2 linked regions of the Micromonospora rhizosphaerae genome follow. The protein of the gene in region 1 binds, or shares a complex with, the protein of each later gene. Links are inferred from orthologs where the notes say so. Each region holds a gene or a part of one and is shown in the gene's direction. Other genes may lie near its edges.

What was found. The genes of interacting proteins can lie anywhere in the genome.
Region 2: the proteins of GA0070624_RS12350 (region 1) and GA0070624_RS05255 are in contact, whole or in part, in a solved structure (PDB 8BNU), measured with the Escherichia coli proteins. The link is inferred for Micromonospora rhizosphaerae from one-to-one orthologs.

Annotation. Positions count from the first base shown.
Region 1 is NZ_FMHV01000002.1:2,554,479-2,560,521, reverse strand. The notes cover bases 1,768-4,684. They hold GA0070624_RS12350 (3-hydroxyacyl-CoA dehydrogenase NAD-binding domain-containing protein), read left to right. Parts: upstream 1,768-2,151; coding sequence 2,152-4,218; downstream 4,219-4,684. Other genes in these bases: GA0070624_RS12345 (hypothetical protein), read left to right, coding at 4,586-4,684; GA0070624_RS12355 (thiolase family protein), read left to right, coding at 1,768-2,096. In the rest of the region: GA0070624_RS12360 (ribonuclease D), read left to right, coding at 1-674; more of GA0070624_RS12355, read left to right, coding at 903-1,767; more of GA0070624_RS12345, read left to right, coding at 4,685-5,431; GA0070624_RS12340 (VOC family protein), read right to left, coding at 5,498-5,884. UniProt on the Escherichia coli protein: Catalyzes the formation of a hydroxyacyl-CoA by addition of water on enoyl-CoA. Also exhibits 3-hydroxyacyl-CoA epimerase and 3-hydroxyacyl-CoA dehydrogenase activities.
Region 2 is NZ_FMHV01000002.1:1,078,914-1,083,068, forward strand. The notes cover bases 1-2,799. They hold GA0070624_RS05255 (acetyl-CoA C-acetyltransferase), read left to right. Parts: upstream 1-653; coding sequence 654-1,946; downstream 1,947-2,799. Other genes in these bases: GA0070624_RS05250 (3-oxoacyl-ACP reductase), read right to left, coding at 1-599; GA0070624_RS05260 (PKD domain-containing protein), read right to left, coding at 2,032-2,799. In the rest of the region: more of GA0070624_RS05260, read right to left, coding at 2,800-4,155.

The DNA of each region.
Region 1 (6,043 bases):
CCCGGCAGGGCAAGTCGGCGTGGGCGGCGGAGGAGTTCGCCAACCTGGTCCGCTCCGGCGCCCGCCCGCCCCGGGTACGCGCCGAGCCGTGGCGCCGGACCTCCGGCATCCACCGGGTCCGGGGCGCGCGGGCGCAGGCCCGGGTCCGGTCCCTCTGGTACGCCCGCGACCAGATCGCCGCTCGGCGAGACGCCGCCCCGGGCCGGGTGCTGCCCGACTCGGCGATCGTGGCCGCCGCCGAGCTGGACCCGAGGGACGAGAAAAGCCTGCTGACCCTCCCCGGCTTCGGCGGACGCTCGGTACGGCGGCTCGCCCGCACCTGGCTGGCGGCCCTGGACGACGCCCGCAAACTGCCGGAGGACGCGCTGCCGGTGGCCCCGGCCGTCGAGGGTCCGCCGCCGCCGCACCGCTGGGCGGAGCGGGACCCGGTGGCCGCCGCCCGGCTGGCCCGCTGCCGGGAGGTGGTGGTCCGGATCGCCGGCGAGCACACCCTGCCCCCGGAGAACCTGATCGCCCCCGACTCGATCCGCCGTCTGGCCTGGGTCCCGCCCGAGGAGATCACCGACGACGCGGTGGCGGAGATCCTCCGCGGCTTCAACGCCCGGGAATGGCAGATCGCCCTCCTCCTCCCCGCCCTCACCGAGGCCCTCACGGGCCCCCAACCGGCCCCCTGACCCGCTGCCCCCGCCGTTGATCATGGAGTTGGCGGCCGGCGACCCGATGATCAACGCGCCAGTGGGCGGGACCGGTGGGATGTGGGGTGGGCCACATGGGGGGTGCTGTCGGGGTTGGTTACTGGCGAGTAGCATCCGAGGGAAATCGCCCGTGCCGGCGGCCTTCATTCGATCCGTAGCGCCGCCTGGCGGCGCGGAGGCCGAATTATGGCCGAAAAGGAGGCTCAAGTGCCCCGTGAAGTTCGGGATGTCGTCTTCGTCGACGGCGTCCGTACCCCCTTCGGCAAGGCGGGTGGCATGTATGCCAACACCCGCGCCGACGACCTGGTGATCCGCTGCATCCGCGAGCTGCTGCGCCGTAACCCGCAGCTGCCGCCGGAGCGGGTCGAGGAGGTCGCCATCGCCGCCACCACGCAGATCGGCGACCAGGGCCTCACCATCGGCCGCACCGCCGCCCTGCTGGCCGGCCTGCCCAAGACGGTCCCCGGCTTCGCGATCGACCGGATGTGCGCCGGCGCGATGACCGCCGTCACCACCGTCGCCAGCGGCATCGCCGTGGGCGCGTACGACATCGCCATCGCCGGCGGCGTCGAGCACATGGGCCGCCACCCGATGGGCGAGGGCGTGGACCCCAACCCGCGGATCATCGCGGAGCGGCTGGTCGACCCGTCCGCCCTGGTCATGGGCGCCACCGCGGAGAACCTGCACGACCTGGTCCCGCACATCACCAAGGAGCGCACCGACGCGTTCGCGCTCGCCTCGCAGCAGAAGACCGCCAAGGCGTACGCCAACGGCAAGCTCCAGGGCGACCTGGTACCGGTTGCGGTGCGCGACCCGGAGAGCGGCTGGGGCCTGGCCACGGTGGACGAGGCTCCCCGGGACACCTCGATGGAGAAGCTCGCCTCCCTGAAGACCCCGTTCCGCCCGCACGGCAAGGTCACCGCGGGCAACGCGGCCGGCCTGAACGACGGCGCCACGGCCAGCCTGCTCGCCGCCGAGGAGACCGCCCGCGAGCTGGGCCTCCCGGTCGCGATGCGGCTGGTGTCGTACGGCTTCGTCGGCGTCGAGCCCGAGGTGATGGGCGTCGGCCCGATCCCGTCGACCGAGAAGGCGCTGCGGATCGCCGGCCTGACCATCGACGACATCGGCCTGTTCGAGCTGAACGAGGCGTTCGCCGTGCAGGTGCTCGCCTTCCTCGACCACTTCGGCATCGCCGACGACGACCCGCGGGTCAACCCGTGGGGCGGCGCGATCGCCATCGGTCACCCGCTCGCCTCCTCGGGCGTGCGGCTGATGACCCAGCTCGCCCGGCAGTTCGCCGAGCACCCCGAGGTCCGCTACGGCCTCACTGCCATGTGCATCGGCATCGGCATGGGCGGCACCGTGATCTGGGAGAACCCCCACTGGGAGGGCAACAAGTGAGCGCGAGGAATGAGCCGGGCCTGCGAGTCCCGCAGTCGCGAACGAAGGAGGCGCAGTGAGCGCGCTCGCCGCACCGAACGAGGTCGTCACCAAGGCGCTGCTGCGCCAGGTCAACGTGCCGGGGCTGGACCGTCCGGCCGCCCTGATCACCCTGGACAACGGCTTCGACCACACCAAGCCGAACACCTTCGGCCCGGCCGGCCTGGCCAGCCTGGACGAGGCGATCACCGCCGCGCTGGCGGCGAACCCGGCGTTCATCGCGGTCACCGGCAAGCCGTACATCTTCTGCGTCGGCGCGGACATCACCGGCCTGCCGCTGCTCGCGGACCGCGAGCAGGCGCTGGAGATCGGCCGGCTCGGCCACCGGGTCTTCGCCCGGCTAAAGGACAGCGAGATCCCGACCTTCGCCTTCGTCAACGGCGCGGCGATGGGCGGCGGCCTGGAGCTGGCCCTGCACTGCCACTACCGGACGCTCTCCGGTGGCGCGGCGGCCCTCGCCCTGCCCGAGGTCTCGCTCGGCCTGGTCCCGGGCTGGGGCGGCACCCAGCTGCTGCCGAACCTGATCGGCATCCCGGCCGCCACCCAGGTGATCATCCAGAATCCGCTGATGCAGAACAAGATGCTCAAGCCGAAGCAGGCGGCCGAGATGGGCATCGCGGACGTGCTGCTGGAGCCGGCCGACTTCCTGGAGCGGTCCCTGGAGTGGGCCGCCGGCGTGGTCCGGGGCGAGGTCACCGTGACCCGACCCGAGGTCGACCGGGACATGTGGGCCGGGGTGCTCTACTTCGCCCGGCAGACCCTGGACCAGCGGCTGCACGGCGCGGTCCCGGCCGCGTACAAGGCGCTGGACCTGCTGGAGACGGCGAAGGACGCGGGCTTCGCCGCCGGCACCGCCGCCGAGGACGAGGCCCTGGCCGACCTCATCTTCTCCGAGGAGCTGCGCAGCGGCCTGTACGCCTTCGACCTGGTCCAGCGGCGGGCCAAGCGGCCAGCCGGCGCGCCGGACAAGGGCCTCGCCCGCCCGGTCACCAAGGTGGGCATCGTCGGCGCCGGCCTGATGGCCAGCCAGCTCGCCCTGCTGTTCGCCCGCCGCCTCCAGGTGCCGGTCGTGCTGACCGACCTGGACCAGGCCCGGGTGGACAAGGGCGTGGCGTACGTGCACACCCAGATCGAGAAGTCGGTCACCAAGGGCCGGATGGACAAGGGCACGGCCGCCAAGCTGTACGGCCTGGTCAGCGGTTCGGTCGACAAGTCCGTCTTCGCGGATGCCGACTTCGTCATCGAGGCGGTCTTCGAGGACCTGAACGTCAAGAAGCAGGTCTGGGCCGAGCTGGAGAAGATCGTCAAGCCGGAGGCGGTGCTGGCGACGAACACGAGCTCGCTGTCGGTGACCGCGATGGCCGAGGAGCTGGAGCACCCGGAGCGGGTGGTCGGCTTCCACTTCTTCAACCCGGTCGCCATGATGCCGCTGCTGGAGATCGTCCGCGGCGAGCGGACCGACGACGCCACCCTCGCCACCGCGTTCGCCGTCGGCAAGCAGCTGAAGAAGTCCTCGGTGCTGGTCAAGGACGCCCCGGCGTTCGTGGTCAACCGGCTGCTCACCCGATTCCTCGGCACGGTCTTCGCCGCCGTCGACCAGGGCACCCCGCTGGACGTGGCGAACAGCGCGCTCGACCCGCTGGGCCTGCCGATGCGTCCGCTCACCCTGCTCCAGCTGGTCGGGCCGGCCGTCGCGTACCACGTGGGCGGCACCCTGCACGCCGCGTTCCCGGACCGGTTCAAAGTCAGCGAGAACCTCAAGCGGATCGCCGACTCGGGCCAGCCGATCGTGATCGACGACCAGGTCAACGAGGAGGCCGCCAAGCTGCTCGTGGTCGGCGACCAGCCGCTGACCGCCGAGCAGGTCCGGCAGAACGCGCTCGACGCACTGGCGCAGGAGATCTGGCTGATGCTCGACGAGGGCGTCGTCGCCGAGGCGCAGGACATCGACCTGTGCATGATCCTCGGCGCCGGCTGGCCGTTCCACCTGGGCGGCGTCACGCCGTACCTGGACCGGACCGGCACCGCCGAGCGGGTCGCCGGCCGGCGGTTCCTGCCGGGCGGGGTCGCCAGCCTGCTGTGACAACTCCAGCTCGGCCGGCGCGGCCATAATTCGGCCTCCGCGCCGCCAGGCAGCGCTCCGGACCGAATGAGGGCAGGTCTGACGCCGCGCTGCGACCTGGAGCCGTCAGCCTGACCCACCCCCGCCCCCCCGCGATCGCGGTGGCCGACCGTCCTCTCCGGGCGGGCCGGCCACCGCGATCGTCATCTCGGGCTCCCGGCCCGCACCCTCCCGAGGCCGAAAGGCGCCCCGGGTCGCGTCCCCGCGCGGACCGGCGGGCCTGGTCACGAGCCGGTCCCGGTTCCGTCACTCCGTCGCCGGGCGGACAGCGGCATGTCGGTCGGCCTGGCTAGGATCGGCCGGCCCGTTCTTCACCTGGAGCTGCCCCATGTCCCAGCCGCCGTCCAACCCCTATCCCGGTTCCTACCCGCCGCCACACGAGCAGCCCGGCGGCTACCCGCCGCAGCAGCCCGGCCCCCAGTACGGCGGCTACCCGCCGCAGCAGCCCGGTCCCCAGTACGGCGGCTACCCGCCGCCCCAGCCGCCCGGCCCGCAGTACGGCGGGTACCCGAGCCAGCAGCCGCCTCAGCAGTACGGCAGCTACCTGGAGACCGGCCAGCCCCAGGGCGCCCCGGCCGGCCCGCCGCCGAAGAAGAAGTCAAATGTCGGCCGGATCCTGCTGATCACCCTCGCCGTCGTGGTGGTGCTCTGCGTGGGCGGCGCCGCCGTCCTCTTCTTCGCCGCAAAGGACGAGGTCGGCGACGTGGTCGACGCCACCAAGACCCGCCTGGTGGCGCCCGAGACGCTCGCCGGCCGCCCCAAGGTGGCGGATCCGCAGCTGCAGGCCACCGCCGAGCAGATGAAATCGGAGATGAAGAAGGACGTCCCGGATGCCACCAGCACCGTCGGTGGCTTCTACGGCAATCCGGCCAAAGAGGACCTGGTGATGATCGCCGGTGCGTCCGGATTGCTGGCCGACCCGAGGAAGGAGTTGGAGGACGCCACCAAGGGCCTCTCCACCGAGCTCGGGGTGAAGGAGTTCAAGACGATCGAGGCCGGTCCGCTGGGCGGCGACGCCAAGTGCGGGGACGGCAAGGCGGACGACGTCGCCATCGGCGTCTGCGTCTGGGCCGACCGGGGCAGCCTCGGCATGATCATTATCTACTTCAAGTCCGCCGCGGCCCTGCAGTCGGAGTTCGTCACCATGCGCGGCCAGATCGAGCAGCGCTCCTGAGTCAGCCGGTGACCTGACCGGGGCTCCTGCCACCGCGGGTGGCAGGAGCCCCTTCCGTTTCCGACCCTAGGCCGACACGGCCCGTTCGGCCGCGCTCCGGCAGACGCAGAACTCGTTGCCCTCCGGGTCGGCGAGCACCACCCAGCCGGTGCCGTCCGGCCGGCGGCGGTCCGCGACCAGTGCGGCACCGAGCCCGAGCAGCCGCTCGACCTCGGCGTCCCGGGTTCGGTCGGCGGGATGCAGGTCGATGTGGAACGCGCCCTTGCCGTGCCGCTCCCCGACCTCGACGAAGAGCAGGTCGGGGCCGTGCCCGTCGGGCGCGACCAGGACCGCCTCCGGGTCGCCCGGGTGGTCGTCGTCGTGCAGCCGGCGGTCGAGCACGCCCGCCCACCAGCTGGCCAGGGCGTACGGGTCGTCGGACTCGACGGTGACGCAGTGGATCAATGCACTCACGGTGACTTCTCCCCTGATGGAGTGCGCCCCGCGGGGTGGATGGTGTCAGCGGTGACCGGGGCGGGGCGCGGGACTGTTCACGGTGGACATCGACGGCACCCCCTCCCCCACGAGTCGGGCTGACGCGGCTGATCATGTCACCGGACGCCCCGGGGCACA
Region 2 (4,155 bases), 1.5 Mb from region 1 along the record:
GCGGTGCCGGCACCGACCCGGATCACCTGCCCCGAGACGTACGCGGACCGGCCGGACAGCAGGAAGCGCAGCGCGGACTCCAGGCTGGTCAGGGTGCCCGCGTCGCCGTCGCGCGTGACGTACACCAGTTGGGCGGTGACGCCGCGGCCGAACTCCTTGCCGATGCTGCGGGTCAGCCCCTCGAGGGCGCGCTGGGCGGTGGCCTCGCGCGGCGATCCGCACTCGGCCGGCGGGGTGCCCAGCACGATCACCCGGCCGCTGGGCAGCAGTGCCCGGGCCTGCGGGTGGAAGAAGTCATAGAGCTGCCGCAGCTCGGTGGAGTCGGTGATGCCGGTGGCGTCGTACACCAGGGCGGCGTGCCGCGAGGTGGCGTCGGTGGCCGCGGCCGGGTCGGGCAGCTCGACCCCGGCGGCGGCCAGGATCTTGCCGACCGGCTCGGCGAGCCGGCCGCCGGCCGCGGAGCCGAGCAGGACGGGCCCGGGGACGAGCGGATCGCCCGGCGTGTGCCGGCGCAGTCGAGGCGGGTCGGGCAGTCCGAGGCGCTTGACCAGCGCGCGGCCGGCCCCCGATTGGACGAAGCTCGCGTACCTGTCGGTCATAGGCGTAGCCTACTGGCGAGTAGGGTTCGGGCAACACCTTCGAGGAGGCCGATCGTGCAAAGTGTCCGGCGGGTCGCGGTCATCGGCGGCAACCGCATCCCCTTCGCCCGGTCCAACTCGCGCTACGCGCACGCGTCCAACGCGGACCTGCTCGGCGCCGCACTGGACGGTCTGGTGGCCCGGTTCGGCCTGGCCGGGCAGCGGGTCGGTGAGGTGGTCGCCGGCGCGGTGCTCAAGCACTCCCGCGACTTCAACCTCACCCGTGAGGTGGTGCTCGGCTCCCGGCTCGACCCGCACACCCCCGCGTACGACATCCAGCAGGCCTGCGGCACCGGGCTCGAAGCGGCGATCCTGGTCGCCAACAAGATCGCCCTCGGGCAGCTCGAGGTCGGCATCGCCGGCGGCGTGGACACCACCTCGGACGCGCCGCTGGCCATCAACGAGGACCTGCGGCGCACGCTGTTGCAGCTCAACTCCGCCCGGAGCCTGGGCGAGCGGCTGCGGATCGCGGCGAAGCTGCGCCCGCACCAGCCGTTCAAACCGGAGATCCCGCGCAATGCGGAGCCGCGTACCGGGCTGTCCATGGGGGAGCACGCGGCCCGGACGGCGGTGCGCTGGGCGATCGACCGGCAAGCCCAGGACGAGCTGGCGCTCCGCTCGCACCAGCGGCTCGCCGCCGCGTACGACCGGGGTTTCTTCGACGACCTGATGACGCCCTACCTGGGACTGACCCGGGACCAGAACCTCCGCCCGGACACCAGCCTGGAGAAGCTCGGCTCGCTCAAGCCGGTCTTCGGCACGAGGGGCGCGGACGCCGAGCGGGCCACCATGACCGCGGGCAACTCCTCGCCGCTCACCGACGGCGCCTCCATGGTGCTGCTGGCCTCCGAGGAGTGGGCGCGGGAGCACCACCTGCCGGTGCTGGCCTGGTTCAGCTGGTCGGAGACGGCCGCCGTCGACTTCGTCCACGGCGACGAGGGGCTGCTGATGGCCCCGGCGTACGCGGTGCCCCGGATGCTGTCCCGGGCCGGGCTGACCCTGCAGGACTTCGACTACTACGAGATCCACGAGGCGTTCGCCTCGCAGGTGCTGGCCACCCTGGCCGCCTGGGAGTCGCCGGAGTTCTGCAAGGACCGGCTGGGGCTGGACGCCCCGCTCGGCGCGATCGACCGGGACAAGCTCAACGTCAACGGCTCCTCGCTGGCCGCCGGGCACCCGTTCGCGGCCACCGGCGGCCGGATCGTCGCCACCCTCGCCAAGCTCCTCGCCGAGAAGGGGAGCGGCCGGGGGCTGATCTCCATCTGCGCGGCCGGCGGCCAGGGCGTCACGGCGATCCTGGAACGCTGACCCGGCGAAGTCTCGTTCCGGAGCCCGGACGCGCCGACACCCGCCAGGACGGTTGCCTGGCGGGCGCCGGACGGGTCACGCCGGCTCAGCCGAGGGTGAACTTCTCCCAGGGGCCGATGGCGGTGCGGTTGGCGATGAGCGGCTTGGCGCCGCCGCTTTCCGCCGTCACGTAGCGGCCGTTGATGGCAGCCTTGAGGCTGACCGTGCCGTCGCTGTTGCGAACGAGGCTGAACCGCTCCCATGCGCCGACGGCGGTGCGGTTGGCGATCAGCGGTAGCGTCCCGCGGCTCTCGGCGCAGACGAAGCGGTTGTTGGCCCGGGCCAAGAGGGCGACCTGCCCGCTGCCGAGGTCGACGATGTCGAATCGCTCCCACGGGCCGACCGCGGTCCGGTTGGCGATCAGGGGCCGGTTGCCGCCACTCTCCGCGGTGACGAACCGGCCGTTCGCCTTCGCCTTGAGCGACCGGTCGGCGTCGGTGACGTTGACCAGGTAGAACTTCTCCCGGGTGCCGATCGTGGTGGCGTTCGCGGTCAGCGGAGAAGTGGTGGAGGGCGCGCTGACGTACGTGCTCCCGGTCGAGCGGAGGCTGACCGTCCCGTCCGTGTTCCGAAGCAGGCGGAACCAGCCGGTCGTGTCGACCCAGGTGCCGTTGGCGACAAGCGCGTTGCTGCTGGTCACGTACCGGCCGGTGGCTCGGGAGAAGAGCGCGACGCGGCCGGTGCCGATGTCCGCCAGGTCGAACTGGGCGGTGCCCCCGGGCGCGGCCTGGTCGGCGATCAGGCCAGCGTTGGCCGACGCCGCCACGTAGCGGAGGCCGGACTGCGCGAGCAGCGCAACCGTGCCGCTACGCCGCGCCACGGTGACACTCTGCCGGCTGTCGTGCGCGCGACCGTCACTGCCGGAGACCTTCACCGAGACGGTGTAGGTGCCCGTGGCCGGGTAGCGGTGCGTGGCGACCGGGGTGGCCTGGGTGACCACCGTGCCGTCACCGAAGTCGATCACGTACGAGGTGATCGGCACGTAGCCGGGGGTGGAGGCGCTGGCGTCGACCGTGACCGACGTGGTGCCCAGGTCCAGCGCCACGTTGAACCGGGAGGCGGGACTGCCGAGCGTTTCCACCGGACCACGGTCGGCGTAGGTGACCGGCCCGGCGCCGGAATCCGGCCGGGCCGGGTTGTCCGCTCGAGGATTGCCGATCCGATCCGTGCTCGGATAGCCGGGAGCGGCCGAGTTGGCGGCATCCTCCGCGTCGTAGGTCCAGGGCGTGTCCTTGTCGTGCGCGGCCTGGCCCGATGCGGTACGGAACGCGGCGAGACCCATCGGGGTGCCGTTCCAGGAGTACGCCGACGCGGAGGGTGAGGCGTGGTGGTAGACGTTGTTGTAGTCGGCCACCGTGTCCCGGCTGGCGTCGCCGTAGAGGCCGATCTCCGCGCCCGGCTCACCGTTCGGGTCGCAGTAGCTCTGCCCGAACATCCCGTTCGAGCTCAGCACGTTGTTCTGCACGGAGACACCGGTGGAGGCGCCGTCGACCCGGATACCGTCCCGGCAGCGGCTTCGGACGCTGTTGTTGCTGATAGCCGTGCCGGTGGCGCCGTGGTTGTGGATGCCGTAGCCCGCGCCACCGCTGATCTGGGTGTTGGCCACCACCGTGCCGGTCGCCCCCGCTTCGACGGCGATGGCGGCGCCGGTGAAGCCGTTGACGTTCACCCCGACGACGCTGTTGCCCGGCCCCTCGATGTGGATGCCGTGACTGTGATCGGCGAAGTTGTCGCTGCTCGAGCTCACGATATTGCCCAGCCGGACCGAGACACCGCTGGTGGCGGCATCCATGGTGAGACCGGCCTTGAGCGCGCTGCCGATGGCGGTGACCCCCTTCAGGGTCGAACGGGTCACCCCGGTGAGTCGTAGGGCGGGTGCGGTCGAGCCGGCCGCCATGGGGTAGATGCCACGCTCGATCGTGACGTCCGTGGCGTTCCGCAGGTCCAGGGCAGGCGTGTCGGTGCTGCCGCGGACGTTCATGTTCTGCACCACGATGTCGTGCTGGCCGTCGATCGTGACGCCTCCGCCGGCACCGGAGCCCGTCAGGGTGGCATACGCGCTGCCGAGGAAAACGATCGGTTGGTCCGGGGTGCCGGAGCGGGAGACGGTGAGCCGCTCCGCGTAGGTCCCCGAGCCGATGTCGACGGTCTGGCCGGCGGTGACGATCGC